Regions from separate parts of the Gardnerella sp. 2492 genome, predicted to be linked through region 1. Evidence: riboswitches for the same ligand, from Rfam matches in the RefSeq annotation. Region 1 holds a riboswitch; each other region holds the start of a gene.
What was found. A riboswitch is a leader RNA that binds a small molecule or an ion and turns the genes downstream of it on or off. The one in region 1 is predicted to bind thiamine pyrophosphate.
Positions count from the first base shown of each region.

Region 1 (7,674 bases):
CAAATACTTGCGATCTGGAATAATCTCCAACTTAATGAAGTTACCGCAACCCATTTCGCGAGCAATATGAGCAGTGTTTACTGCTTCCTCTACAGTTACGCAGCCGCTAGTATTAGGCAAAATAGTAACGCCTTCTGGAATATGCTTTAAAATTCCTGCAGCTTTCTCACTATAGCGAATTGCTACAGTAATCATTTCAGCTTTAGCACTATTTACTGCTGCGTCAATAAGTTCCTCAGAATACTTTCCAGAACCTAAAATGTATCGAGAAGTAAACTTCTTACCACCCAATTCTAAATAATCTTCATTCTCCATAATTTCCTCCATTTTTTATCCATTTCAGCGCTTCTAACGCTTCTAAACTCGCAATAATCGAAACATAAGGCAAATACAAGCCGTCTTCAGGAGAAGACTTAAAATCACCCACTAAGCACACGTTTGAAATATGCTTAATTTTGACGTTCCTAATATCTCCAAGTCCAGATAAGCCAGAAGCAGTAATAACATATTTGTTAGGATGATTCATGAAATAGTCAAGAACCATTGCTTTCGATTCTCGATTGTCGAATGCTTCAATAAACAAGTCGGAGCGTTCAGCAATCTCGTCTAACGATTCCGGCGTAACTTTCTGCACAAAAGCTTCTACTTCAACGTACGGCAAAGTTTCCTTAAGTCGCGCTTTAGTAGCAGACACTTTGTGCTGTCCAATTTCGTTAATCGTATAATTTTGACGGTTTAAATTCGAATACTCGATGCTGTCAAAATCGTAAATGAACAACTTTTTTACGCCGGCTCGCGCAAGCATTAACGCAATATTTGATCCTAAACCGCCACAGCCAAGTATTGAAACTGATTGTTGAGCAAACAAATCATTATCTTCTTTTAGCTGGCGCTTAAGAACTTTTGCGCGAATATCGTCACTTTCCATTCATCCTCCTCCCATAATGCTAAATACTTCAATTTTTGCGTTATCTTTAACTATGAAAGTTTCAAAATCTTTGCGTTTTACTAATTCACCATCAACTTCTATTGCAACAAAAGTACTGTCGTAACCTTCGCGCTTAAGTAGTTCAAGTAAATTCTCGTTCTCAACATAATCCACAGTATCGTGATTAAGTTTCAGCACACTTACCTCCTTTCTGTAGATATATGTTTTAAGTTTTTAAATATTACGTTTGTATATTCTACCTAATCCTTAGCTGGATGAAGAATAAACTTGCCCTTGAAGTCTTTGCAAACGCCATTTTCTTGGCTGTAAATTTCTTCACCGCGAAGCAAAGTTCTTACCACCTGGCAGCCAATAGTGCGGCCAACGTACGGGCTGAACTTGTTTCGATACTCAAGATCTTCAGCCTTAAGAACATAAGGAGCATTTGGTTTAATGAATGCCAAGTCTGCGTCATAACCCAAACGTATGCTGCCTTTTCCTTTCAGATCGAAGCGTTTTGCAGAATTGCTAGAATTCAATGCCACAAACTGAGTTAACGACATTCCGCGCTTTTGTACAGCCTCATCAAAGAACACATCAACATCATTTTGAACACTACCAATACCGCCCCAAGCTGTGAAAGCATCATCAGTTTGCTTCAAACTTAGAGGAGCTGGCGAATGGTCGGAAACAATGAAGTTAATAGAACCGTCAAAAACCTTTTCCCACAAGCCATTCTGGTTTTCCTTGTCGCGAATTGGCGGAGTGCACTTAGCAATATTTCCGATCTCGTCAAGCTCAGAAGTGTCGAAATACAGGTAATGGTTGCAAGTTTCGCAGCTTACGTCAACGCCATTCTTACGAGCATTAGCAACAGCTTGAGCGCCTTCTGGGGAAGAAACATGAACAATATGAATTCTGCATCCAGTTTCTTTAGCAAAAAGGCAAGCGCGTTCAATAGCTTCAACTTCAGTGAAAACAGGTCTGGTTGCTACAAACTCAGAAAGTTTTCTAGCTCCCATTTGATGAGCTTTCTTTCCAAGCTGATCTGTAATAGGAGCGTTTTCGCAATGCATAATCAAAATTTTGCCTGTTTTAGCAATTTGCTGCATACCGGTGTACAAGGAGTAGTCGTCGCAATTGTACAAATCAACTTGCAAATCCTTGTCGCCAGTAGTGCCAAGGAAGGCTTTGTAGTTAACAACACCCTGCTTATCTTGCTCGCATATTCCACCGTTTAGATTCTGTGGTTCCAAGCCACCAGTTTGACCAACATCAACCTTGAGCTTTCCGTCGGCTTCTTCAAGCACTGCTTCAAACGATTTTCCATCAGTAGTTGCAGGAATCTGATTGCAAGGCATTTGCAGCATTGTTGTAATACCGCCTTTTGCGCCGGCAGAAGTTGCGGTTACGAAACCTTCCCAATCGTCGCGAACTCCGCCGCCTGGAGCGTTAATATGAACATGAGAATCAACTTTTCCAGGAACAACTATTAAACCAGTTGCGTCAATAGTTTTCTCTGCTGCAAAGTTGCTTCCGAAAGCAGCAAACTTGCCATCTTTAATTGCTATATCAGCTTTAGTTGCTTCATTATCGAATACAACCAAACCATTTGTAATTACTACATCGTAGTTCATATTATTTCCTTTCTTTAGCCATTGTTGGCTGAAAAACTTTTGATAGTAATATTTGACACACGAAGCCTACAGCGCATCCCACAATCCATGAGATTTGAGTAAGCGGTGAAAGTGGCGGAATTATCTGCCCGGAAAGAGCAAATAAAAGCCCAAGTATCGTAGCAGTATAAGATATCCAGTTAGTTCCAGAATAAGCAGATTTCGACGAGCTGTTTGTACTGTAGTAAATTTGATCAATATCAATATTTCTACGTTTTACCACGTAATAGTCAGCAAGTAGAACACCTGCAATAGGACCTAAAAGCATGCCAATAAGATTCAAGAAGCCAGTAATATTAGCCATAAACTTCCACGGCATTAACACAGTGCTTACAAGAGCTGCAATAATTACGCCACGCTTATAATTTACAAATCGCGGAGCTAAAGCAGTTAGTTGGTATGCTGCAGGAACAATATTTCCAGTAGCATTTGTACAAACTGTAGTGAGTAGAAGCAACCCAGTAGCTATTGCAATTGCGGGAAGATTATCCCACTTGTTTATGATAACAAGCACGTCTGTAATGGTTTCATGGTAAAAAAGCGATCCGCCCACTAAAATAACTACGCTTGTAAAAGCAAAAAGTGCGTAACTAAGCAAGAAGCTAGCAATTTGACCTTTTAGCTGAGCCATTGTTGATTTTGCATTCTGCGTAAAATCAGCAATAGAAACGGCAGGAGCAGCCCACACGCCTAGCACAGAATTTACAACCATCATCATGAAAAGGCCAAGACCGTAATTAGTTGGAGCTTGAACAGCAGCATGATATTGCATGATTGCAGATAATCCGCCAGCACAACTAATAGCCCATACGCTCATGCAACCAAAAACAACGTAAATAAGCGGGCTTAATACTACAGTTAGCTTATTAAGAGTTTTTCCTCCACCTAAACCAATTGCCAAATTAAGCAACCAGAATATTGTGAAGGAAATAATAATAGGTATGTGCGCACCTACAAATGGTATTTTATTTCCAAACGTAAGAAATTCAGGGCAAATTTTGCCAACTAGAATCTCTAAAGCTTTAGCACCAATATATGTTTGAATACCATACCAGCAGATTGCGGCGACTACTCCCCTAAGGAATCCTGGTAGTTGAGCGCCTGCTTTTCCGTATGTTGCACGCAAATGCATAGAAAACGGTATGCCATATTTGGAACCTACAACACCGTTAGCAACCATAACGATTGCTGTAAGAATTGCGCCAAGCATGATACCAATCATTACGTAAATTGGAGAGTATCCCATTAAAAGGAACGCACCAACTGCAGCATAATTAGGAATATTGTGTACAGACTGCATCCACAAAGTGCAAAAATTAAGAGCGCTCATTGTGCGTTTTTCTTGCGGCTTCGGCAGTAAATCTTCGTTAGTGTAGCCGCGCTCGCGATAACGCTTTAGCTGCTCTATACTCACTGATTCGTCTTTTAACAGTATGCTGTTCTTCATCAACACCTCCTTATGTGTTCTGCTGTTTTGTAATTAGATTTTGTGGTTTTGTTTCGTTTCGTGGTTTTTCGAAAGAAAGATAACAATTTTGTCCAAAAATAAAAAAAGATACGAAAGGATGTCGTACCCGTGGTGGTGCGCCCCTTCGTATCAGCCTCTTATTCGTGAATAAGTGTTGTACTCTCATTCGATATTCACTTTTCTTCGCTGCGATTAATTAAGCAGTGAAGTTTGCATAATATATGCCTTTTGGTGTCCTTCCTAAATTTCTATTTTTAGTTTTTAGTTAGTTCTTAGTTAGTTCTTAGTTAGTTCTTTTATTTAGTTTTCATAAGCTAAACTATGCAAAGCGTCTCGCAAAAGCTTTACTCCATGAACCGCATCTTGAGGATCTGTGTATTCTTCAGGAGCGTGGCTAATACCATCTTTTGAAGGAACAAAAATCATTCCAGACTTTACAAACGGAGCAAAAATCTGAGTATCTTGTCCAGCGCCTGAATGCATAACTCTGTAGGCGTAACCTTGCTGATCAGCCTGATCTTTCAAGAGATTTATAATGTCATCGCTAAGAGGTGTAGGATCATCAGACATCCATTTGTCAATCTTCGCTGTAATCCCGTAAGCGTCGGCAGTTTTGTGAATATCTTCGTCGAGTTCCTGCAAGAATTTATCAAGAAAAGCTTTGTCTGTGTGACGGCAGTTCATTGAAAAAGTAACTTCTCCAGGAACAATATTTACTTGATTTGGAACTACGCTGATTCTACCGAAAGTAAGTACCAGTGGGTCTCCTGCTTGCTTGGCTTTATCAAGATTCTTTGTGATTATATGAGACATGCAATCTACAGCATCGTGCCTGTAAGACATCATGGTTGTGCCAGCGTGATTTTGTACGCCTTTAAGATGGATATCCCAACGATGTTGACCGGCGATGCTAGTAATAATGCCTAAATCTTCATGATTACTGTAAAGCGTTGGTCCCTGCTCAATGTGTAACTCAATCCAAGCTTCAAGATTTGCAAACTTAGGTTGAGTTGTTTGATAATTGAACCCAGCTTCACGCATTGCTGTTTCGAAAGGAACACCGTTGCTGTCGCAAATATTTTCTACATCCTCTTTTTTAGCTAGTCCGAAGAAATTCTTTGAACCCCAGAATACGTATGGGAAACGTGAGCCTTCCTCTTCTGCTAAGCAGATAATGCGTAAACTCTTTTTCGGTTTTCCGTATCTAGTAAGCAAATTTTTAACTGCCAAATAAGCTGCAACTATTCCAAGTTGGCCGTCGAAACGACCTCCTCTTGAAACAGTGTCAATGTGAGAACCGCAAGCTATTACGCTTTCTGGTTTTTCACTTCCTTCGACAGTTGCGATTAGATTTCCAATCGAATCGAATTCAACAGTCATGCCGAGTTTTTCGAAGCGTTGGCGAAGAGCAAAAAGAGCCTGTTTCCAGGATTTTGTGTAAAGAGGACGTGTAACTCCTTGTTCGCCTGGTTTTTCTGTGAATCCTGCAAGCCAGCTTATGGCTGATTCTATAGTTTCAGCATTTATGCTGCTATCAATCATTTTGCAGTCTTTCTCCTTGTGTTGTACAAGTTTCCCTCCCTAAAGGTTATGTAGAGAGGATGTTTTTAGTTTTTCTTTAATTAGTTTTTCTTTAATTGTTTAGTTGATACTCGTGTAATTGCTACTACTTTGTGGCAACGCAAGATATCACGAAAATCGTGATAGAAAGAAATCACTTACTGTAATTGCTCCCTACGCATGTCTTAACAAAACAGGTTCAAAGGGTGTTTCTCAACTGTTTCCAGTACCCCTGCAATTTTCACTTGTACGATGCTGAGTATAGCACGATATTAAATGAACGCAAAATGAACATTATTATGTGTGTTTTTGTGAAGAAATAACTAATTTATATGAGATATTACTTATTTTGCTATTATATGATTGAAATGCTTTAAAATTTTCAATTTGCAAGTTAAAGACTAACAGTAGACAACATGGAATAAATAATAGCCAGATAACAAAAAACGCAGTGCTTCTACACTGCGAACATATTGTGGGTGATATAGGAATCGAACCTATGACCCCTTCCGTGTGAAGGAAGTGCGCTAGCCGCTGCGCCAATCACCCAAAATTTTTTTAATTATGCGTGAAAGGCAATCCTTTCGAGTGGGCGATACAAGGTTCGAACTTGTGACCCCTTCCGTGTCAGGGAAGTGCGCTACCACTGCGCCAACCGCCCGGTTGTGTATTAAGCTAACCCGCTTAATCGAGGTGGGTACGAGAGTCGAACTCATCTATACGGCTTTGCAGGCCGCTGCCTAACCGCTTGGCTAACCCACCGTAAGGTCGAATAACTCATCGGACCTAGAGCGGACAACGGGACTCGAACCCGCGGTCTCAACCTTGGCAAGGTTGCGCTTTACCAACTAAGCTATGTCCGCGATGCATTCTTGCTAACAATGTCAGCGCCGAAGCACGAGTAACTACTATACCCTAAATATTCTCAAATGCAAGCCCTCGCCTATTTGGCGTGTCGCTGAATGCATTAAATAATTTTTGCAGCAATAGAAAATGTCGATTTTATCGGCTGATTTGGTGTTTTCGACAGTTTTGGTTTGTGTTTTGTTTATTTCACCAAATGGCTTGGTGTTTTCGACAATTCCGTCCGGTATTTTGTTTATTTCACCAAATGGTTTGGTGTTTTCGACAGTTTCTAGTACTTAGCCTTCCTTCTCACACAAAAACCAAACGGTGCAAGTAATGAATAGCAGTGATTGAGCGTTAATAGTGTCATTGTGACTGGATTGAAAGTCGACAAATAAAGGAGCCCACACAACGCTTAAGGTGAGTAAATCAACCGACGACATGAAGCCGACTTTCGACGCAGGAAGACTCCTATACTTTAGGCTACCCAATAGGGTAAGCGGCAAAAATATTGGGCACTAACTGCAGTGTGCTAGTGCCCAATATGATTTATTGCTTTGATATGTTGCTTTCAGATTTCCACTTTTCTATGAGTTGCAATGCTTCTCGCTCAGACGCATGGTTAAAGTCATCACTATTATTTTCATAATTCAATACAAATGACGCTAATTTTATTTGTTCTTCTTTATTAAATTCACACAAATGATTTTTAGCGAAATCTTTAATTCCATTGTAAAAATCTTTTCTAGAAATGTAATTTGAGTAACTTTCTAAATCAATATTCCAACTATAGCCATTCAAACCTCTGGCTCGATATGAATGAATGAATATAAATTTAATTTTATTAAGATTATCGTTAAATAGTGTTTTAATGTAGTTTTCAGCTCCTTCTTTATCAAGATATTCCCACAAATAAAATGCTCTACTAAATCTTCCTATATTTAGCATATTTTCAGATTTTGAAATGAGTTCAATTTTGTCTATATAAATTTTTTCGAGAGATTCTAAATGCTTTAAGTTAACTAATTGCAAATCTTTACGCTCGGGTTTATTATTAAATCTCCCAAATGCCATTTCTTCTTGATTAAGAATATCTGCAATAAGTCCAAGATTAGATTTATTGGAATTTTTAAGAATAGAATAAATTATTTCATAACGTTCATATTCAGAGTCTAATGTTTGAATAAAATAGAGTA
Region 1 is NZ_CP186952.1:168,698-176,371, forward strand. It holds gene ACPFYS_RS00595 (thiazole synthase) at 1-315, opposite strand, end outside; gene thiF (sulfur carrier protein ThiS adenylyltransferase ThiF) at 305-928, opposite strand; gene thiS (sulfur carrier protein ThiS) at 929-1,126, opposite strand; gene allB (allantoinase AllB) at 1,189-2,565, opposite strand; gene allW (allantoin permease) at 2,567-4,051, opposite strand; gene ACPFYS_RS00620 (hydantoinase/carbamoylase family amidase) at 4,373-5,614, opposite strand; TPP riboswitch at 5,787-5,876, opposite strand; tRNA gene ACPFYS_RS00625 (tRNA-Val) at 6,109-6,181, opposite strand; tRNA gene ACPFYS_RS00630 (tRNA-Val) at 6,222-6,293, opposite strand; tRNA gene ACPFYS_RS00635 (tRNA-Cys) at 6,324-6,394, opposite strand; tRNA gene ACPFYS_RS00640 (tRNA-Gly) at 6,423-6,495, opposite strand; gene ACPFYS_RS00645 (hypothetical protein) at 6,626-6,778, shown strand; gene ACPFYS_RS00650 (KAP family P-loop NTPase fold protein) at 7,028-7,674, opposite strand, start outside.

Region 2 (7,674 bases), 150 kb from region 1:
GATGAAGTCAATACTTTGTATGACGATCTTCTTAAAGCAATGTGCGATATTGATCCTAATGCAAAGAGCGCTGGTCTTAAGACTGATGCTCTTAAAGCTGAGATTGACTCCGATAATACCTACAAGCCAGCTACTCCTGCAGATCCTGCAAAGCCGGGCAATCCTGTTTACAACACTTCTTCTAAAGAAAAGAAGGATGCGTTTGACAAGGCTTTGGGTGAAGCTCAAACAGTTTTGAAGGAAGCTGATACTGCTGATATTTCTACTGCAGATAAAGAATCGGCAGAGCAGAAGGAGATTGACGCTGCTCTTGAAAAGCTTGTTAAAGCTCGCTTAGCTCTTGACGGCGTTGACACAACTGATTTGCAAAATGAGATTGGTCAAGAATCTACAACTACTTCTTCCGATGCGTATAAGTATGATTCTCAAGAAAAGCAGAACGCTTATAATAACGCTCTTAATACTGCTAAGGAACTCATCAAACAGTTGACTAGCGATAATCATCAACAAGATCCATCTCAAGGCGGCACGCAGAAGCCAAAGACTCAAGCTGAAAAGCAAAAAGCTGTTAATGAAGCTCTTGCAAATCTTAAGGCAGCTGAAGAGGCTCTTAAAGGCAAGAAACCAATCGAGCCAACTCCAACTCCAACGCCTTCTGTTGATAAGTCTCACTTGCAGCAGGGCATTAACGATGGTAGCGATGTTCATAATTCGGATGAGTACAATAATGCTCCTTCGGATAAGAAGCAGGCTTATGATCACGCTTTGTATCATGCTAACGAAGTTAATAATGATCCAAATGCAACTCAAGATCAGGTGAATCAGGCTGCTGAGGATTTGAAGAAGGCTGAGAATGATTTGAAGCCAACTCCAACTCCGCTTCCAAGCCCAGTCCCTGGTGGCGCTGGCTTTGGTGTGAATGATAATGCGCCTACTACTGTGGATAAGGGCGAGTTGAACATTCAGATTGATAGTGCTGAAGCTGATTCTCAGCCTGGTAATGCCGGAGCTGGCAACAACAACGCTGGTAACACAAACGCTGGTAATGCTGCAAACTCTGGCGCAAACGCTGGTAATGCCGGTAACGCTGGTAATACTGCTAACAACAACGCTGGCTCCAACGCCAATGCTGCTAATGGCGCAAATTCTGCTGCTGTGGATGTTGCTGTTGAGAGTAACCAGGCTGTGAAGCAGGCGGATGCTCAAGTTGCTAAAGCTCAGGCGGCTTTGGACGCTGCTTTGGCTGAAGCTAAGAAGGTTGCTGCTGATCCTAATGCAACTCAGGCTCAGGTTGATGCTGCGGCTCAGAAGCTTTCTGCTGCTCGTAAGGCTTTGGCTGATGCTAAGGCTCATGCGGATGAGGTTCGTGCTTCTGTTCGTGCTTCTGTTCGCGCTCAGGTTTTGAAGCGTTCTAAGGGCATGAAGTTAAGCAAGACTGGTAGTAATGTGTCTGCATTTGGCGTGTTTGCTGCTGGTGTTGCTGCTGCTGGTGTTGCGCTCTTCGTTTCTAAGCGTCGTGGTATTTCTCGTCACAGCAGCAAGTAGTAAGTTATATTTAATTTAATTCGATTAAATTAAATAAACGGTTGAATAATTAAATAGTTGAATAACAATGAGCCTCACTTGCGATTGATTTCACAAGTGAGGCTTTTTGTTATTAATTAACTGAGAAAACAACGGTCACGCGTTACTGGTGCAGTACGTAATCTGCGCGCATAACGTATAACTCCGATTTTTCGTTACTGGTGCAGTGTGTGTTCTGCATGAGTAACGCACACTATAGCTTTTTCGTTCTTCTCGCAGTTGGCGCTCGCGCGGGTTACGCGCTCGCTTACGAAACTCGCGTTGGAAGTCCACTGGACTTCCAACGCGAGCGAGTTTCCGCTCCGAGTTGCCTTCGCGCGCTAAATCGCATCGCTCAGGCAGGTCGTCGCGCTGCACTAGTAACGCATATTGCCGATTTTTCGTTACTGGTGCAGTATGCGTTCTGCGCGCGTAACGTTTGACAATTTATTGTTCAATATTCAGCTAATAGATTCTTATAACGCCACCGCACATAAGTAAATAACCCACATTCGATATAGCATTGAACCTTACTGTCGTAAGGGTTATGAGCTTACTTTTCACACACTTTTTGTCCTAGTGGCGAATGTCAGAAAAGTATTCGATCACAACAAAACGTTTGTATTACTTACGCAAGTTTTGCGTCACAAAACTTCAATAGACATGATTCCAACTGGTTCGAGTGGAGCATCAGATCGGTCGGTTGCGAATGCATCGAGCTTATCTACCACAGCTTTTGAATCATCATCAGCTACTTCGCCAAAAATAGTGTGATGGCCATCCAACCAAGGAGTAGGAACTGTAGTAATAAAGAACTGTGAGCCGTTAGTACCATGCAAACGACCGTCGCGTCCACGACGCTTACCAGCATTCGCCATAGCAAGCAAATAAGGCTTATCGAACTTCAGTGACGGATCAATCTCATCATCGAACTCATATCCAGGACCGCCAGTTCCTGTACCAAGTGGGCAGCCACCCTGAATCATAAAATCTTTAATAATGCGGTGGAAAGTTAAACCATTATAGAAAGGTTCATGAGAGGATTCACCAGTGAACGGATCTTTCCATTCCTTCTCGCCAGTGGCAAGACCAATGAAATTCTTCACTGTTTCTGGAGTTTTACTGTCGAATAAATTGATTTTAATATCACCTTCAGAGGTGTGCATAATAACTGTAGTCATGAGTACAATTTTCACATAAGTTGAAGACTGCAAATTGTAATTGTGTTAAAAAGAATTATTAAGAAAATTATTAAAAACAAGAGAATTATTCATAATAAAAGCGGGCTCATAGTTAAGCAGTAAGCTCAACCACAAGCCCGCGTATTTGTTGTAACCTTCTTCTATTTATACATTACAAGATTTAATTATTTGCGAAAACTTGTAAGTATTTGTGTTTATCCACTTGCACTTACAAATTTTCGCAAATCAAATTTTCGCAAATCACACGCTTATGAAATCACAAGCGCTGGTACAAAGAAGATCCAGATTCTTGGAATTTCTTACTCATCTCTTTCATACCATCGCTAATTGCTTGGGTACGTGCTTCTTCGACAAGCTGTTCCTGTTGAGCAGCTCCGCCAAAACGCTTACGAATATTCTGCGAAATAGCCATTGAGCAGAACTTTGGTCCGCACATTGAGCAGAAGTGAGCCATTTTTGCTGGCTCTGCAGGAAGAGTATCGTCGTGGAAAGCAATAGCAGTATCTGGATCGTAGCTTAAATTGAACTGATCCAACCAGCGGAACTCAAAACGAGCCTTACTGATTGCGTTGTCGCGATCCATAGCATGCGGATGATGCTTAGCAAGATCTGCCGCATGGCAAGCAATCTTATACGCAATTACGCCCTGCTTTACATCGTCTTTGTTAGGCAATCCCAAATGCTCTTTAGGAGTCACATAGCAAAGCATTGCAGTACCGTAGCGTGCAATCTCTACGCCACCAATAGCGGAAGTAATGTGATCGTAGCCTGGGGCAGTATCAGTAGTCAAAGGACCAAGCGTATAGAATGGAGCATTCTGGCAAATCGCTTTCTCCATCTCAATATTCATACGCACAGTGTCGAATGGTACGTGGCCTGGGCCTTCAATCATAACTTGCACATCATGCTGCCAAGCAATCTTAGTAAGCTCACCAAGAGTCATAAGTTCGGAAAGCTGAGCCGCATCGTTCGCATCAGCCAAGCTACCTGGACGCAAGCCGTCACCCAAAGAGAACGCAACATCGTACTTCGCGAAAATCTCACACAATTCTTCAAAATGAGTGTAAAGGAAGCTTTCCTGATGATGCTGCAAGCACCACTCGGCCATAATGGAGCCGCCGCGGGAAACAATGCCGGTTACGCGGTTTGCAGTAAGTGGCACGTAGCGAAGGAGCACGCCTGCGTGAATTGTCATGTAGTCAACGCCCTGCTCGCACTGCTCAATAACAGTGTCGCGGAAAAGCTCCCAGCTTAGCTTAGAAGCATCATCCTCAACCTTTTCCAAAGCCTGATACATTGGCACAGTACCAATCGGAACAGGGGAGTTGCGCAAAATCCATTCGCGAGTCGTGTGAATATCGTTACCTGTGGAAAGATCCATAACGGTATCCGCGCCCCACTTAGTAGCCCACGTAAGTTTTTCTACTTCTTCGTCAATAGAAGACGTAACAGCAGAATTACCCATGTTTGCGTTGAGCTTAGTTAAGAAGCGAGAACCAATAATCATAGGTTCGGCTTCAGGATGGTTGATATTGCAAGGAATTACAGCACGTCCTGCTGCAAGTTCGGAGCGAACAAGTTCCACATCACAGTTTTCGCGAGTAGCAACATACTGCATTTCTGGAGTAGTAATTCCGTGACGTGCATACCACATTTGAGTAATAGGATGATCTACAGCCTTCATAGGCTTATGCATGCGTCCGCGCCATTCCTTTGAGGCTTTACCGCGCTTAATAGCACGCTTACCATCATCCTGGAGATTACGCCTACGACCCTCATACTCTTCTACGTCACCACGGTCTCGAATCCAATCGAGACGAAGAGGAGCTAAACCTTCCTTAGGATCGCACTTAGGACCTTCAGTATTGTAATCGTGGAAAGGAGGGTTAGGACCTACTCCAGGCGTGTCTGAAAGCTTAATTTCAGTGTAAGGAACTTCCAAATCGTAAGAACCATACTCGTATTCAAAATGAACTGGCGTAGTCTTACGGATATGAGCTTTGTCCCTCTGAGTGCATCCGCGTGCGGCAATATCAACACGCTGTTGCTTTTGAAGTTTTGCAGCTTCCTTCGCTTCCTTAGCGTTAATAAAAGCTGGTTTCTTTTCTTCAGTTTTTTCCTCAGATTTTTCGGAAACTTTTACTCGCTTAGCGTAACCGTGTTTTGCATCACCGCGTACCTTATTCCAATGCTCAACAAATTCGTGCATTGTAGATTCTGGCGTTTCTGAATCGTACAAAACTTGCGAAATAAAGAAGCCAGCAGCTTTAGTGCTAGCAATCATATCTACATCGTCAAGCTGAGTTTTTCCGCCAACAAGAACAGGGAAATCACTTGCTTTGCAAATCGTATTAATTTTTTCTTCATCAAGCGTTGTGTGATTAGCTTCTAAATCGTAAGCTGCAGTAGTGTTTTCGCAGCCTTCTTCAGGATTGTGCATTGCAGTTACGCAAATGTAATCAATGCAGCCATCTGGAAGCTCATTTATAACTTTTACTAAGCTTTCAGTTTCAACAGACAAACCAATTACGGCATCTTCGCCAAGCAGTGCGCGTGCTTCTCTAGGTTCCATATCGCTTTGAGCTAAGTGCACGCCGTCAACTTTAATGCTTTGATTACGAGCTTGCCAAGCAACATCAACACGCTCGTCAATAACAAACGTTACCGAATCGCACTTGTTGTTATCTTCGATTATTTGCGCGATATCACGAGCTATTGTTGTTATTTCTTTAGCATTTTCATTGTTGCAATGAAGACGTATAAAAGTTGCGCCAGCGCGTAATGCATCATCAACAACATCAGTAAGCGGTCGATTAGAGCAAACTTGCGGATCTGCTATAAAACAAGCGCTGAGATTAAATTGATCACGCATTGATGCGTATGGATAATTCGAGGTCATGCTATTTTTCATTGCTCCCTACGTTGTATTAACTAACAGGTTCGAAGGGTCAGGCTTGTTGGCCTATCTCAGCTTTCTTGCGGAAAGCACCCCTGCAAAAATGTCGAATTATTAGCCAGTTTACATGATTACGTGGCCTTTGTTTGACGGGTATGTTGCGAAAGTGTTGATTTTTATACAAAAACCCGCTCAGCTCCTTATGCTGGGCGGGTATAACGAACGGCACGCACACTTTAAAAGTGGTATGGCTTCATCTACCTAACTTCTTTCTCGCTCTCGCAATTATTCCCCTTCGCGAGTAACACGGTACAAATATATTGCAGAGATTCTTATTTTTCTACGGTTACATTATTTATATTACTTATAACGCGTTGAAAAAAGCTGCAAAAACAGGGTTAAAGGTTATAATGTTATAAAGAATTATTACAAATTTATGACGAATCTGCGTGTCGAGTACAAAAGATTCAACCAAAACACTTTTAAATATCTAGTTGCAGACCGTAGATTACACTGTTACGTATGACTTCATTGCGATTAGCTTTAGCGCAGATTGATACTTGCGTAGGAAATATAGAAAGTAACAGCAATAAAATAGTGCAATACTCGCGCAGGGCAGCGCAAGATGGCGCAAAAATAGTAGTTTTTCCAGAAATGACACTTACTGGATATCCTATTGAAGATTTAGCGTTACGAGCAACATTTAGAACAGCCGCTTCGAAAGCAGCAGAAGAATTAGCAGAAAATCTTAAAAAAGAAAACTTAGGTAACTTATACGTAGTAGTCGGAACTGTAGGAGTAGACGAAAATTCCGGAAAACCAAGAAACAGGCTTCTTGTACTTCACGACGGAGAAATAAAACTCAACTACGATAAGCATTTCTTACCAAATTACGGCGTATTTGACGAATTTCGTATTTTCTCTTCCGGCAACGAGTGCACGGTTATGAACGTTGACGGAAATCGCATAGGTTTTGCTATTTGTGAAGACATTTGGCAAGACGGAGGACCGGTTGAAAAACTAGCCAATATTGGCATCGATCTTCTTGTTACAATGAACGGATCTCCATATGAAGAGGGAAAAACTCACGTACGCTATCAGATTGCTGCAAAAAGAGCAAAACAAGTAAAAGCGCCAGTAGTATACGTAAATCAGGTTGGAGGACAGGATGATCTCGTATTCGACGGAGCAAGTTTTGTCGTAGACTCAGATGGTAGTTTACTTGAACGTTCGCCACTTTTTGATGAAGATTTATCATACTTTGATTTCGATAGAAATTTGTCTAAACAAAAAGAATCAACAATCGCAAAAAGCTTAAATTCTGATGAAGAAGTTTATTGTGCATGTGTTTTAGGCCTTAAAGATTACATGCGTAAGAACGGTTTTAAAGGAGTTTGTTTAGGACTTTCTGGAGGAATTGACTCGGCATTAGTAGCAACCATGGCAGCAGATGCTTGCGGCGGAGAAAACGTTTGGGGTATTTCAATGCCAAGTATGTATTCTTCCGATGGTTCTAAAGATGATGCTAAAGATTTAGCTACAAGACTTGGAGCACACTACGAAGTGCAGCCAATAGAGCCATTGTTTAAATCTTTCCAAACGCAACTTGAAGTGCAAGGAGTTGCTGCCGAAAACCTGCAGGCTAGAATTCGTGGCGTAATAGTAATGGCGTACTCTAATTCAAAAGGTCTTCTTGCGCTCGCAACCGGAAATAAATCTGAGCTTGCTTGTGGATATTCTACTATTTACGGCGATGCTGTTGGAGGATATGCTCCTATTAAAGATTTGTTTAAAACACGAGTTTGGGCTCTTGCTCGTTGGAGGAATAAAGCTGCGCAAAACGGAGTTGGTTTGGGAATGCTTCCAATAGTTGCAAGTACAGGTAACGTAAGTAAAGTTCCTGAAGATGGTGTGATTATTCCTGTTAATTCCATAATTAAGCCACCTAGCGCTGAGCTACGACCTGGGCAGAAAGATTCAGATTCACTTCCGGAATATGAGCTGCTTGATAGC
Region 2 is NZ_CP186952.1:317,599-325,272, reverse strand. It holds gene ACPFYS_RS01245 (sugar-binding protein) at 1-1,545, shown strand, start outside; gene ACPFYS_RS01240 (hypothetical protein) at 1,764-2,006, shown strand; gene ACPFYS_RS01235 (peptidylprolyl isomerase) at 2,208-2,744, opposite strand; gene thiC (phosphomethylpyrimidine synthase ThiC) at 3,022-5,664, opposite strand; TPP riboswitch at 5,663-5,768, opposite strand; gene ACPFYS_RS01225 (NAD+ synthase) at 6,184-7,674, shown strand, end outside.
Region 2: it holds a riboswitch for thiamine pyrophosphate, as region 1 does, so the genes downstream of both, thiC (phosphomethylpyrimidine synthase ThiC) here and ACPFYS_RS00620 (hydantoinase/carbamoylase family amidase) in region 1, are expected to answer to the same signal.

Region 3 (7,674 bases), 400 kb from region 1:
GGATGCAGTATCTGCAGCCCAGGATAAGCTTGATCTTGCTAAGATTCATTTGACGAATCTTGGTTGCCAGGCCAGTGGTAGTGAGCAGAATCCACCAAAGCATGATCCTACTACCCCAACTCAGCCAGGTTCTGTGAAGGATGCTGATGCTGCTAAGGCTGATGTTATGGTTAAGGCTGCTGCTTATGATGCTGCTCGCGTGAAGAATGCTGCTGCTAAGGCTGAGGCTCAGAAGGCTTATGAGGAGGCTGCTAAGGCTAAGAAGGCTGATGAGGCTGCTCAGGCTGAGGTTGATGCTGCTCAGAAAGCTGTTGACTTGTTCGCTGGTGATAAGACTTCTAAGGAGTACAAGGATCTTAATGATCGTTTAGATCGTGCTAAGGCTAAGAAGACTTTCACTGAGAATACTTTTGAGGCTGCTGCTGCTAAGTATGCTGAGAAGCAGGCTGCTTTCGATGCTGCTAATGCTGAGGCTCAGAAGGCTTATGATGCTTACAAGGCTGCTGTGAATGTGGCTGCTGCGTTTGGTGTCGATGTTACTAAGCTTCCAGTTGTTGTAGCTATGGATCCTTTGGATAAGACTTTCCCTGGTTTTGCTGATGCTCAGCAGCTTTATCGTGATGCTCAGTCTGGTAAGTTTGGTCCTGCTGCTGCCGCTGCTGCTAAGGGTGCCGCTAATGGTGCTGCCGCTGCTGCTGCTGATAAGAAGGCTGATAAGCAGGGTAAGATTACTGTTGAGAAGGGTAAGGATAAGGCTGGTAAGAACCTTCCTAAGACCGGTGCTGCTATTGCTTTGACTGCTTTGGCTGCTTCTGTTCTTGCTGGTATGGGTGCTGCTGTCCGTAAGGTCCGCCACTAAGCAGATTCTAGCTTCGCGCGTGACTGTTAACGTTTTGAACGTGTGTGCTGGTTGCGCGCGTGGCTAGTGTTCTAATTTTCACTCAATAGTGTGTGGCGTGGAGTGTAGGGCTTCACGCCATAGCATTCTTTCTTGCTGGTTTTTGTTTACTATTGTTTTGCTAATTTTCTTTCTTCGCAGTAGTAAGTGATGCTAGTTGGTGGGTTTGCTTGTTGAGTGTGTGCTTTCGGCTTGTTTAACTACTAGGGGTTTTACAAGCCGAAAGCTTTTTTGTTTTTCTACTATCGTTTAAATGTTTCGCTTATCGTGTGGCTGGGTTTTTAGGGAATGCTTGTTTATGGAAAGTATCGTAAGTCAGTATTACAAGCGGTATTGTTTCAAATCTAGCTAACACAGTTCAAGAGCAACAGCAATTACTATTACGTCACAAACGGGCTTAATCGATTAATTACAAATTTGTCTAAAACACATAATCGTCCGATATTATCGACAAAACGCAATCCGAAATTGTCTAAAACACATAATTGTTTGGTGAAATAAACAAAAATCAGTGTGATTTTGTCGAAAACACATAATTGTTTGGTGAAATCGACAGAATATGAGGCAAAACTGTCGAGAACATCAAATCAACCGATGTTATATACATTTTCTATTAACTGCCAAAATTATTAATGCGCGCTCAAGCATGTCGTCGCGCCCGCCTTTGGAGCGTGTCGGTGCGTGTTTTGCTCCAATCGTGAGAGAACTGTCTCGCTTTTGGAGGGTTATTGTCTGTGTTTTGCTCCAATCGTGAGAGCACTGTCTCGCTTTTGGAGGGTTTATTTACGTCATCTGCTCCAATCCCGAGAGATGGTTCTCGTAATTGGAGCTGTCTACCTTACTTTTTGCTCCAATCGCGAGAGCGCCGTCTCGTATTTGGAGGGTTTATCTTCGTAATTTGCTCCAATCGCGAGAGCACTGTCTCGTGTTTGGAGCGTGTCGGCGTGGTTATTCGCTCTATAAATCAAAATCACCTTGTGATTACGCTTTTTAATTCCGCCGCAACTTCTCCCGGTTTCTCTGCGCACATAAGCGCTGACACCGTGCACACGCCGTCAAGTTTTAGTCCGCGTATAGGAAACACTGTATTCTCATGAATTCCGCCAATAGCAAGAGTTTTTACTCCAGCAGCGTGTGCAACTTTCGCAACTTCGTTTACGCCATCAACTCCAAGCGGAGGCACGTCGTGAGCCTTAGTGTGAGTAGTGAAAGCAGCGCCAATGCCAATCACATCTGGCAAAGGCATATCGCTTTCTTTGCACTCTCTGTACACTTTTTCCATCAAATCCGGGCGAGCACAAGAAAGCCCCATCATCCATTCTGCTGGAAGTGCTTTTCTTGCTTCAACAAACGGCGTATCTTTTTGACCTACGTGCAGATTGAATCCAAGTTTTGCTGCACACTCAACATGGTCATCTATAAAAATTGGTACGTCTCCATGCCCTGCGTTTATTAAAGTTTCGCGCATTTTAAGAGCTTTTTTAGATATGACATCATCGTCAGAATATTTGTCTCTTAATTGAACTACCGTTACGCCGCCTTCGATTGATTCTAACGCAACTTCTTCTTCGGTACGATTGCCCATTCTAGGGTCTGTTACTAAGTAAAGTGTCCAATCTACTGGTTCTACTGTGAAATCTATGCTTGCAAGATTTAATATTTCATCTGCGCTTAGTTTCGAAAGTGCGTCAATCCAAAGTGTGCGGAAAGTTCCAGGATTGATTTCCGCGTTTCCTTTCGCATTGATTCCAGCATTGATTCCAGCATTTTCGGAGCACGCGTAGCTTCCTGCTGCTGCAGCGTGCGCGTGAGCCGCTACTGTAGCAGCAAGTGGACAAGATGGGTTTGTACCAACGTATGCTGCTACAAGAGCCCCTAGAGCGCATCCTGTTCCTACTACTTTTTGCATTATTTCAGAGCCGCCTGAAACGCGCGCAAGGCATCCGTGAGCATATATTGCGTCTTGTTCTCCAGAAATTGCTACTACACTGCCGTGTTGTTTTGCTAATTTCCTGGCTGCTGGTAGTGCAGAATTTACGCTGTCTAGTGAGTCGACTCCGCGCATATCTCCCTTTTCGCCAGCTAAAGCTAAAATTTCCGCAGCGTTTGCGCGAATAACAGTAGGATTTTCTGTAATAATATTTTTTACGAAATTAATTCTTGAAGTAAGCGCTCCTAATCCAACTCCAACAGGATCTAAAACCCACGTCGTACCAGACTTTTTGCAGCCGCGTATTGCAGCGTTAATAGAAGTATCTGTGTAATTTTTTCTAAATGTTCCAACATTAACCAGTACTCCTGAAGCAATTTGCGCAAGTTGCTCTGTTTCTTCAGGATCGCACACCATAATAGGCGTTGCTCCGGCAGCGAGTAGAACATTAGAAGTAAGTTCTTGAACTATGTTATTCGTAACGCAGTGTGTAAGCGGTTTGGCAGAGCGCATGCGTTCTATGCAATTTTTCACGTCTTCTATGAACATGCGCTTGCGTGCTTTTGCAGAAAAATCTCTATCGAAATTTGTTATGGAATTGCCGCTAGATTGCGAATTTTTTGAAGTATTTCCTGTGTTCAACGTTTCCATGATTTTCCCTTCGCTAGTACTACCTAGATCAGGTTTAACGGGTATAATCTCAGCGACCTAGCGCACCCCGAACCGCGTTACGACTATACCGTTTGAGCGCGACTGCTTGTGCGGGGCGTGTGTTAGGCTCAGTTAGTTCGTGACTTTGTAGAAATTACGCGTAGTCAAATATAAAAGTAATTTACGAAAGGCTATTGTGCCGCATACTCATAATGCTGCGTCCGCCAAAAAGCGCGGAGCTAAGAATGTTAGGAATGCTAAGAATTCTAAGAATGCTAATAATAGCAAGAATTCTAAGAATATTAAAAATTCTAAGGATTCTAAGAATAGTAAGGATTCTAAGAATCTTAAGCACTTCGGTAAGTTTGGGAAGTTTAGTAAGGATTCTAAAGCAAGGAATGTTGAAAAAGCTGATGAATTCGGGAAGATAAGTAAAACTAAAAAATCCTATAAAAATAAAAATAAAGAATCTCGTTCTATTCGTGACTATCGTGAGTCTCGTGACTATCGTGAGTTTCGTGAGTTTCGTGACTCTAGAAGCTTTAACGAGTTAGAAAAAAAGCAGATTTCACAAAACGAGATTGTTATACCAGATTCTGCAATAGAATCGCGCGAAAACTACAGTGATGATGTTACATTTGCGCAACTCGGTGTTCCGGAGCCGTTAGTAGAAGTGTTACGCTCTGACGGTAAAACTACCGCATTCCCAATTCAGCAAGCGACTCTTCCAGACTCTTTGCGTGGAGCAAATATTTTAGGTCGTGGACGTACTGGAAGTGGTAAGACTCTCGCATTTGCTATTCCGCTCGTAGCTCGTTTAGCAGATAGTTTTGTTGATTTGATTCACTCTGGTAAAAACAGGCGCAATAGGGTAGATGATGCTGTTCCTGCTCCGCATGCCATGATTTTGGCTCCAACGCGAGAGCTTGTACATCAGATTGATGATGTTATTGCTCCTCTTGCTGCAGCTTACGGTATGCGTACTGTGACTGTATATGGTGGAGTGAGCTACAGGCGTCAAATTTCTCAGCTTAAGCAGGGTGCGCAAATTGTATTGGCTTGCCCTGGACGTTTGGAGGATTTGTTACGTCAGGGTGCGTTGACTCTTGAAAAAGTTGCAGTTAGTGTGCTCGATGAGGCAGATGAGATGGCTGATATGGGCTTTTTGCCTGCTGTTACGCGTCTTCTTGAGCAAGTTCAGCCTGATGGTCAGCGCATGCTGTTTTCTGCGACACTTGACAAGCAGGTTTCTACGCTTGTAAATCGTTTCCTTCCGAATGCTGTTGTTCATGCTGTTGATGATGCAGATTCGCAAGTTGATACAATGACTCATCATATTTTCGCAGTATCTTCTGGAGATAAGTATGAGGTGTTGCGAAAGCTTGCTTCTGGAAAGAAACGCGCAATATTCTTTACTCGCACAAAGTTCCAGGCAAAGAATATGGCTAAGAAATTAATTCAGCAGGGTATTCCTGCGGTTGATTTGCAGGGTAATTTGTCGCAGAATCAGCGCGATCGTCATTTGTCTGTTTTCGCGGAAGGCTTAGTACGAGTGCTTGTTGCTACAGATGTTGCCGCGCGTGGCATTGATATTAGTGATGTTGCGCTTGTAGTGCAGACTGAGCCGCCTGAAGATCCTAAGTCTTTCTTGCATCGTTCTGGGCGTACAGCTCGCGCTGGTGAGGAAGGCGATGTTGTGACTCTTGTGCTCCCGAATCAGAAGCGTGCTGCGCATATGATGCTTCGTCGTGCAGGAATTAATGCTAAAACTGAGGATGTGAATCCAGCTTCACCTGTTTTGGATGAGATTGTTGGGGAAGTAGCTGAATTGCAGGAAAACTGGAGTATGCCAGAGCCAGAGCAGCCAAAGCGCAGAGGTAGAGGAAGAAGCAGAGGACACGGTAGAGGAAGAGGACACAATGATGGTCGCGGCAGCATTCGCGGCAATGGTCACAGGCGTGATCGCAGCTAATCTACGTAAACGATGTAACTTGTCTTAGTGGCTTTGTTCTAGATTTGTTAGATTTGTATCATTCGTGATGCAAATCTAACGTTTTTTGCCTGTTTTCGGTTATATTTGCATCATTGATGAGACAAATATAACGCTTTTTGACCCAAATTCGTTATATTTGTCTCAATCGTGTTAAAAACGTTACTTGCCTTGGCCTTTGCCGAAAGCACGTAATTGGACTCCATTCCAATCAGCGCTTACGGTTAATGGGGTAGCGGCGTTCATTCCTGCTGTTTTCGCTGCAGACTGTACTGTGCTAGAACTTGGGGAGCCTTCTCTACCTGGCTTCGGTGTTAGCACCCACATAGGTGCGTCATCATCAAGCATATTCGTGGCATCCATAATGGTATCTGCGAGTTCGTCTTCGTCGTCACCGTCTCGCCACCAAATAATCACGCCATCAACAGCAGCATCGTAGTCTTCGTCCACCAGTTCTTCACCAGTGAGCTTTTCGATGCTTTCGCAAATTGTTTCGTCCACATCGTCGTCCCAGAGCCATTGTTGCACAATGTCTCCTGGTTGGAATCCGAATTCCTGTGCATGCTGAAAAGCTATCTGTTCCACGTGACTCAATATATCAAAGCGTCAAGAAGTGCGCATATATAACGGCGTGTATTGAGTGAATTTATTGTTTAGTAATTACGACACACCAGGACACGCCTCAAAAATCGCGAAAGTGAATTAAATCACTATATGTAGGTTGTTATATTCCTACTTTCCCCTAGATATTGTGCATGACTTGGGCTATAGTAGAGCGAGTCGTTGCGAATTATTCAAATAATTTGCAACGAGAGAACTTTAAGAAAAGGTAAGTATTAGAAAGGTCTGTCCGATGCAGGTTTTGGAAGAAACTGATGTTGATAACGCAGCAATTCGTAAGGATGATGGCGTAGAAGAAGCCCCAGTTTCGCGTGTGCTTGTAGAAAAGCGCGATGGCCGCGTCGTTGACTTCGATTCTATGAACATCATCATGGCCATCAAGGCTGCTTTTAAGGACTTGGGCAAGGAAGTCGGTCCGCAAGAAGAGCAGATGATTCGCGATATTTCAGATCATATTGAAGCTGAAATTCAAGATCGCTACAATGGCCCTGCAAAAATCGAAGATATTCAGACTTTGGTTGAGCACAGTCTTATTGAGAACCATCTTTACGAGGTTGCTCGCTGCTACACTAGCTATCGCTTGAACCGCGATATTGACCGCGCTAAGGCTACAGATATTAACGAAGCTGTTAATCGCCTTGTGAACAGAGACGAAACGCTTGTACGCGAGAATGCAAATAAGGATTCCAACGTTTACGCAACTCAGCGCGATCTTCTTGCAGGCGCTGTTTCTAAGGCTTCTGCGTTTTCTATGCTTCCTCACGCAGTTTCTAATGCACATATGAAGGGTGATATTCACTTCCACGACGCTGATTATTCGCCATTTACTTGCATGAGCAACTGCTCACTTCCTGATTTTGGCGATATGCTTGCTAAGGGATTTGCTCTTGGTAACGCAATGATGGACAGCCCAAAGTCTATTGGTACCGCTGCAACTCAGGTTACGCAGATTATTAAAGATATTGCTGGAGCGCAGTACGGCGGTCAAACAGTTAATCGTGCAGACGAAATGCTTGAACGTTATGCTACGTGCGATTACGACAAGAATCTTGCTATGGCAAAAGCCATGATCCCTGATTCCACTCCAATTCAAGTCGCAAAAGATATGATTGACGGCTTAAAGGCTCAGGAACCTAAGAATCTTCACTGCTTGGATAGAGATCCTCTTCCAGCTGACACTCCTTTTGATGAAAACTTGAGCGAGCTTGATCAGATTCGTGAAATTTACGCAAAAATTATGACGCGTAAGGCTATTTACGACGCTATGCAAACAATGGAATATCAAATCAATTCCAACCGCGTTTCCAACGGCCAGACTCCGTTCGTAACCGTCGGTTTTGGTCTTGGTACGTCTTGGTTTGCTCGCGAAATTCAGCGCGCTATTTTGCTGAATCGTATTCGCGGACTCGGCAAAGATCGTCATACTGCTATCTTCCCTAAACTTGTGTTTACTATTAAGCACGGTGTTAACGCAGATCCAGGAGATCCGAACTACGATTTGAAGCAGCTTGCGCTTGAGTGCTCTACTAAGCGCATGTATCCGGACGTTGTATTCTACGAGAATATTGTTAAGATTACCGGTTC
Region 3 is NZ_CP186952.1:1,327,277-1,334,950, forward strand. It holds gene ACPFYS_RS05205 (hypothetical protein) at 1-859, shown strand, start outside; gene thiM (hydroxyethylthiazole kinase) at 1,869-3,479, opposite strand; TPP riboswitch at 3,467-3,559, opposite strand; gene ACPFYS_RS05215 (DEAD/DEAH box helicase) at 3,676-5,451, shown strand; gene ACPFYS_RS05220 (DUF3052 domain-containing protein) at 5,632-6,054, opposite strand; gene nrdD (anaerobic ribonucleoside-triphosphate reductase) at 6,323-7,674, shown strand, end outside.
Region 3: it holds a riboswitch for thiamine pyrophosphate, as region 1 does, so the genes downstream of both, thiM (hydroxyethylthiazole kinase) here and ACPFYS_RS00620 (hydantoinase/carbamoylase family amidase) in region 1, are expected to answer to the same signal.

Region 4 (7,674 bases), 110 kb from region 1:
TTTTTCGTACTGTACACATTAGATAGTGACGCATTTTGACTTTCTATAATAGATTCTTCTAAAGCAGCAGCTGAAGAGCTATTATCGCTAGGCTTATCAATCTTGTGCATTTTATACATCAGATCACTATACCAAGGTAAAGGTTTGTGATTAGTGACTTCCACATTCCCTTGAGCATACTTATTTGGAGCTACTCCAGTAACAGCTTCAGGATGTTCTACTCTTACAGCTAATTCGTCTGGAAAAACAAAACCTAAACGGTCGCGCGCTTGCGTAGTAACGTAAGCTTTATCTTTCCACCTACCTACATCATTTAGTAGTGAATTCTTTCTGTCTTTTAAGCTTTGCTCATCTCTCTGCAATGCGTGAAGTTCAGCTAAGCTTAATGCATAGTTGCGAATCGTAGCAACAATCTCTATAGATCCTGCAGCTAAAATAATTATTGTTACTAGCAAGATAATCGGTCCAGAAAGAAATCGGCGTCGCTGCGACTGCGAATCATCTTCATCTGATGCTTGTGCGACACGACGCTTTCTTAAACTCATACCTTATAACCTACTTTGTGTATTCGACGTGATGCAAACTAAGATTTGCTTACATCACGCCTTATGCTCATTATTTAAACCAGTAGCTTCGGTTAATAACATCAACCATTTCAACTAATTGCTTTGTTTCTGCAATATCGTGTGCGCGAATAATACGACCTCCGCGCATAAACATTGCTGTTTCTGCTACAAGTGTTACCGGAAGACGATCTTCTTTATTTAGATTAAATAATATTTTGCCAAAACCTTTTCTAGATATAGCAACAAGTATTGGCCTTCTAAAACGATGCAACTGGTTTAGATTACGCATCATAGTGTAATCTTGCTTACCATCCGCAACTTTTGCATATCCGATTCCTTGGTCGAGAATAATTCTGTCAATCTCAACTCCACCTTCTGTAAGCATGCGCAGATTTTCGTCAAAGAATTTGCACATTACTTTCGTAAGATTGTCGTATTCAGTTTCTCTATTACTGTGCATTGTTACTAATCCAACTTTAGATTCTGCCATGAGTTTTACTTTTTCTGGATTATCGAATGCACGAACATCGTTTACTATATCAACTCCAGCTTCAATAGCAGCTTTCATCACAGGCAGCTTATAAGTATCTACTGCTACTGCAACTTGAGGATAATTTTCGTGAATGTATCGAATAGCAGGTATAACGCGCTGAATTTCTTCTTCTGGAGTAATTTCTACATAACCGCCAGGTTTCGTAGTCTGCCCGCCTACTTCAATAACGTCTGCTCCAGCTTCAACTATTTCTTCGATATGATTTTTTACTTCTTCTTCAGTCTGATATTTTCCACCGTCATAGAATGAGTCTGGCGTGATATTTAAAATCGCATAAACTATCGGCTTGTCAAGAGTATCAAAGCAGAAGCGACCAGCTTTCCACACTATTGCATTTTGTTTTACTATCTCACCTACGCTCTCTATTAGTTCATTATCTTCATGCCATTCTTTCTCACACTCTTTCATAAAAGTTTTAAGAGCGATTAATGGTAGTATAAATTTTACAGATTTCTCGTTTTTCTCTACTGAAGTATCGAAATGATCAAGAAAATCAGTAACTTTTTGCATATCACTTTCTGCAATATTTTCCCATTCGCACAACAATTCTTGCTCTTGAACGAGCTTTTGCTGCAAAACAAGTTCTGAAATATTTCCACAATTTCGCTCAATATGATTGCAAGCTGTTATTTTCATTATCTTGTCTTTCTTTTTAAAATTTGTTTATTTTGCTTATTTTGCTTATTTTTGATTTATTAGCGATGTTTATTTAAACGGTTTCAAAATTACTTAAGTTCTGTTACTCGCAAAATACTTCGCTACCATAAACTGGTTTAACCCAATTGGTATCGCTAGTCTCTTCTAGTTTTTTCTGTATAAGCTCATGATACGTAGAATCGTCTTCGCTAATTTCAAGTAAAGGAAGTAACACAAATCGGCGATTATCTCTTTCTTTATGTGGAATAGTAAGATTTTCGCTTCTAATATTCTGCCCACCAAAATCAATAATATCTAGGTCGATAGTTCTAGGCCCCCATCGAACTATTCTTTTTCTGTGCAAACGCTGTTCAATGTCGTGTATTAAATCTAATAATTCAAAAGCTGTTAAATCAGTATCTAAATGCAATCCTATGTTGTAAAAACTGTCTTGAACAACACCACCAACTGGTTCAGTTTCATAAACTGACGAAACTACGATGTTACTAATATGAGCATTTTCTCGCAATAATGCTACTGCTTTCTGCAAGTTGAGAAGCCTATCCCCAATATTTCCTCCAGCGCTTATGTATGCTCTAGTTTTCATTTATCCCCCAATCGTAGAAATTTTTTCACGTAGTTAAACAGTATATATCAGGCTTATTATAGACTCGCACGAGCAAATAAACAGAAATAAGTAGAAGTTACAAAAATACGAAAAGCCACTGTCTGTTAACTCGCTTAATTAAACGAATTAGAAAACAGTGGCTTTTGCTATTAAATTATTTAAAAATTAAAAATTGCAATCAGTTAGCCATCGATTTAGCTTTACTCAAAATAGTATCCGCTGAATGCTGCAATTTTTGTAATTCTTCCTCATTGAGATCAAGCTGGCAGCGTTCAACAATACCTTCACGACCAACGATTGCAGGATAAGAAAGATAAGAATGATATTCCTCGCGATAGTTAGAAACTGGCATCTGTTCCTTTGAATCAGTCATAACAGCATTAACCAGGCGAACTGCCGCAGCAGCAATACCGTAGTTGGTGTATTTCTTTCCGTAGAACACGGTGAAACCGCCTTCGCGAGTTTCATCATCAACAGCATCCAAGTCGATGTTCTTTTCTTTAGCAAGCTCAGTAATTGGCTGCTCTAACACTTTCACTGTGGACCATGCAACGAACTGTGAATCACCGTGCTCGCCCAAGCTATAACCCTTAACAGCCTTAGGATGAACTCCGAAGAACTTTCCTACAGCACGATGCAAACGAGCAGAATCAAGAAGAGTGCCAGTACCAATAACTCTTTCGTAAGGAAGACCAGTAGCTTCCTTGTAGAGCTGGCAAATAGCGTCGCAAGGATTAGTGATATCGATCAGAACGCCATGGAATCCAGATTCCTTGATCTTTGCACCAACTTCAGCCACTTCGTTACGATTATATTTAAGTTCAGCAAAACGGTCTGGGTGAGGAACATCCAAGAGCTTAATATGACCTAACGCACTGACTATAACTTCAACATCCTTCAATGCTGCATAGTCGTTTACAGTAATGTTCACATTGAAAGGAAGATTATCCATTGAGTCTTCAAAATCAATAGCATCAGCCTTAACTTTAGCTTCGTTATTGTCGTAAAGATACAAATCATCAACGTGACCGCCGATTATAAGCTGATGAGCTACAGCAGCACCAACATTACCCATACCAATAACTGCGACTTTTCTCATATTAAACTCTCCTTAGTTTTGGTTTTTCACAAAATTAGCACTAAAGAGCTGAGAATAAAAGTAAAATCACAAAAATTTTTACTGAATTTCGAAAATTTTCTTGAAAACTTCTTAAACTTTTCGCATAAAACTAGCTAAAACACGCGTAAATATTCCACTGATATCTGCTATTGAAAGCAAAAAATATTTTTCCAATACGCGCGTGTCTCTTATACGCTTTTTGATTTACAACCTCATAATCGTCATAACTCGGAATAACACGACATTCAACACAAAACATAATTACAAACAAAAACGGTCAGCCACGAACGCGACTGACCGTTAAATAGAACTAGCTAAAAGTATAAAGTTACTTCATATACTTCTTGCAAGCCTTGAATGCGCTGTAACCAGCATACTGAGCGGTAGAACCAAGCTCTTCCTCAATCTCAAGCAAGCGGTTGTACTTAGCAATACGCTCGCCACGAGCAGGAGCACCAGTCTTAATCTGGCCGGTGTTCTTAGCAACAGCAAGATCAGAAATGGTGGTATCTGGGGTTTCACCAGAACGGTGAGAAACCATGGAAGTGAAGCCATTCTTGGTTGCAAGCTCAATAGCGTCGAGGGTTTCAGTAACGGAACCAATCTGGTTCAACTTCACGAGCAAGGAGTTAGCTGCTCCAAGCTCAATACCCTTAGCCAAACGCTTTGGATTGGTGACGAGCAAGTCATCACCAACGAACTGCAAACGATCACCAAGACGCTTGGTAATCTCTGCCCAATCATCCCAGCCTTCTTCCTGGAATGGGTCTTCGATGGAAACGATTGGATACTCGTTGATGAGCTTCTCGTAGTAATCAAGCATGTAAGCAGATTCGCGCTCTTCGCCATCGAAACGATACTTACCAGTTTCCTTGTTGTAGAACTCAGAAGAAGCAACGTCAAGAGAAATACCAATCTGCTTGCCTGGCTCGTAGCCTGCAGCTTCGATTGCATCCATGATGTACTTCAAAGAATCCTCGTTGGACTTCATCTTTGGTGCGAAGCCACCTTCATCACCAAGACCAGTAGCCAAGCCTTCCTTCTTCAAAACATTCTTCAAGGTGTGATAAACCTCAACGCCAGCGCGAAGAGCATCACTGTAAGTTGCGAAACCGTAAGGAGAAATCATGTACTCCTGAATATCGGTTGCGAAGTCAGCGTGAGCACCACCGTTCATGATGTTCATGTTTGGTACTGGAAGAATATGACCGTTAGTACCGCCAATGTAACGGTACAAAGGAAGCTGAGCAGACTCAGCAGCCGCGTAGAGAGCAGCAAGGGAAACACCGAGAATAGCATTTGCGCCAAGCTTACCCTTATTTGGTGTGCCATCAAGCTCAATCATGGTCTCATCAAGAGCGCGCTGATCGGTGGCATCCATGCCAATAACCTTAGGAGCAATAACTTCATTTACTGCTTTTACAGCTTCCAAGGTGCCCTTGCCTTGATAGCGGGACTTGTCACCATCACGACGCTCCCAAGCCTCAGCCTCACCAGTCGAAGCACCAGAAGGCACTAAACCAATGCCCTGAGCGCCATCTTCAGTCTCCAAATAAACCTGAACAGTAGGATTTCCACGGGAATCCAAAATTTCGCGTGCATATACGCTTTCAATAGCTGCCACAACTACTCCTTATTGCTTATTGGTTGTGATAACAGTATTAAGATTAATGCGTTTTATGGACGTTCCACACACTGAGCTTTTTAATACATTAACTTTGAATATGAAATATAAAAATTAACAAAATTTACCAAATATAGTATTTTGTCCACGCCCAAAGGCAATAATAACAGCATGGCACGGGGTGCGCTTAACACTGTGATGAATAAATAAAGTTTCAATTAAAACTACACAATTTTCTCACCGCTGTTACGCGCTGAGAATATACCCGTCGAACCTGATATAGCTAATACTATCGAAGGGAATGTCTCATGCATAAGCATTGTATTTTTAAGCACTTAGCTAGCGTAAAAGCGTGGCTTTCAACAGTTGCAATTATCTTTGCTTGGTATGTTATAACCCTTACTCCTAAAGATGATCGCGCATTGCCATCACCAATGGAAGTTATACAAGCATTCCAAGATTTATACAACGAAGGCATACTATTGCCATCGTTAGCAATAAGCATTGCTAGAGTCGCAGAAGGCTTGTTACTTGGTATTGTTATTGCCGTTCCAGCTGGAATACTTTCTGGCGGAACAAAATTAGGCAACACTATTCTTAATAAACCAAGTCATATGATACGTTCAGTACCATTTCCAGCATTAGCACCTCTCCTAATAATCTTTTTAGGAGTAGATGAGCTTATGAAAATAGTACTTATAGCAATAGGCGTATTTGGCCCTATGTACGTAAATATAAGAGATGGGGTTAGAAATATTGATCCTCGTCTTCTTGAATTAGCTGAAGCCTATCACGTAAAACGTTTAAAAGTTTTTACAACTATTCTTTTACGAGGTACTCTTCCTAATTTTATGACTGGCTTACGTTTTGGCATATCGGTTGCGTGGGTTGCTTTAGCTACTTGCGAAACTGTAAATTCCTCAATAGGAATTGGATATATTCTTTCGAGAGCTCAAGAATTCTTCAGACCAGATCAAATGATGGCTTGCATAATTCTGTACGCTTTTGCTGGCTTAGCTTCCGAAATAACAGCAAATATTTTCGAATATATTCTTATACCAAATCGCAGGAATAGTCGCAAAATCTCAAGCAGAACATTAAACACGAAGGAGTAATGAGATGAATAAGCTCACTAAGACTTTTACTATAAGAAGAGTAGCTGCAGCACTGTGTGCACTAGCAACTACAGTAGCACTAGCATCTTGCGGATCTTCGCAAAAATCTTCATCTTCTGCAAAAGGTGGAGCTGGAACTATGCGAGTAGCGTATCTTTCTACAGCAAACTATTTAACAACTCTTAAGGATGAGAAATTCTTAAACGAAATATTCGGCAAAGATAAGGTAGTGTATACAGGCCCTTACACTCCTGTTGACGGTTTAACTGCTGTTATGGGAGGAAGTGCAGACGCAACAACAACCGGAACTGGTCGTTTTATTGATCTTATTGCAGAAGGTCAGCCTTGGGTTGCTTTTGCACTCGAATATTATAATGGAGATTCTCAAGGAATTGTTGCTTCTCCAAAGAGCGGAGTAAAAACTCTGAAAGACTTGTACGGTAAGAAAGTTGCTATTATTCACAACGGAGATACCGGCGATTACATGCTTCATCGTGCTTTCGATAAGAGTGGACTTGACGTTTCTAAAGTTCAAAAAGTTGAAATGAATCCTCGAAACTTCCAAGCTGCTTTTACTTCCGGCCAAATCGACGCTATTTCTTCATTCGACCAAAATCTCGCTGCTGCAATGACAACACCAGGTTCAAAGTTGCTTGTTAATGCTAAAAAATATGGCAATATGAACGTAACTATACATATCGTTTCTCGTAAGTTCGCAAAACAGCATCCAGATCTAGTTAAGAAGATGTACAAAGCTTTAGTAAAAGAAGCAGAAAAATCTCATAAAGAAAAGAATGTTATAGGCAACGCTTATAAGAAACTTGGTGCATCAGAAGCAATTATTAAACAAATCGAAAAGTTTGATAACCCAACTATTAAACCAATTGACGCAAAAGGCTTAGAAATGATGCAAACTCAGGCTAAAGAGTACGTTAAGTACGGTCTGATTAAAGCTGCTCCTAAGAATCTTGCTGATTCGGTTATGGATTGCAGCAAATAAATTAAAAGTTTAAGTAAGAAGTAAGCGAGATAGAAGTGTTAGAGCGTAAATCATTAGAAAAACAGCAAGAACCATCTAAATTTAATTCTTTAGATGATGATTGTCTTGTGGATCTCAAAAATATTAGCGTAGTTTTTGACAACACTAATCAGATTTTGCATAACATTAATTTCACAATAAACAAGGGTGAATTTGTGAGCCTTATTGGTCGTTCTGGCTGCGGCAAAACAACTTTACTCAAAATTATATCTGGCTTACTTACGCCTACTAGCGGTAGCATAAAAGCCACAGCACAGCAGGCAATCGGTTTTCAAGATGCTAGACTCATTCCCTGGATGAGAGTTGGAAACAACGTAATTTGGGGAATGAGCGGCAAAAAACGAGAACTTAAGGATCTCGCTTCTCACGCACTATCAATAGTCCAGCTTGACG
Region 4 is NZ_CP186952.1:277,704-285,377, forward strand. It holds gene ACPFYS_RS01050 (FtsB family cell division protein) at 1-545, opposite strand, end outside; gene folP (dihydropteroate synthase) at 616-1,755, opposite strand; gene folK (2-amino-4-hydroxy-6-hydroxymethyldihydropteridine diphosphokinase) at 1,859-2,362, opposite strand; gene ACPFYS_RS01065 (L-lactate dehydrogenase) at 2,562-3,482, opposite strand; gene eno (phosphopyruvate hydratase) at 3,832-5,127, opposite strand; TPP riboswitch at 5,295-5,446, shown strand; gene ACPFYS_RS01075 (ABC transporter permease) at 5,436-6,242, shown strand; gene ACPFYS_RS01080 (ABC transporter substrate-binding protein) at 6,247-7,242, shown strand; gene ACPFYS_RS01085 (ABC transporter ATP-binding protein) at 7,278-7,674, shown strand, end outside.
Region 4: it holds a riboswitch for thiamine pyrophosphate, as region 1 does, so the genes downstream of both, ACPFYS_RS01075 (ABC transporter permease) here and ACPFYS_RS00620 (hydantoinase/carbamoylase family amidase) in region 1, are expected to answer to the same signal.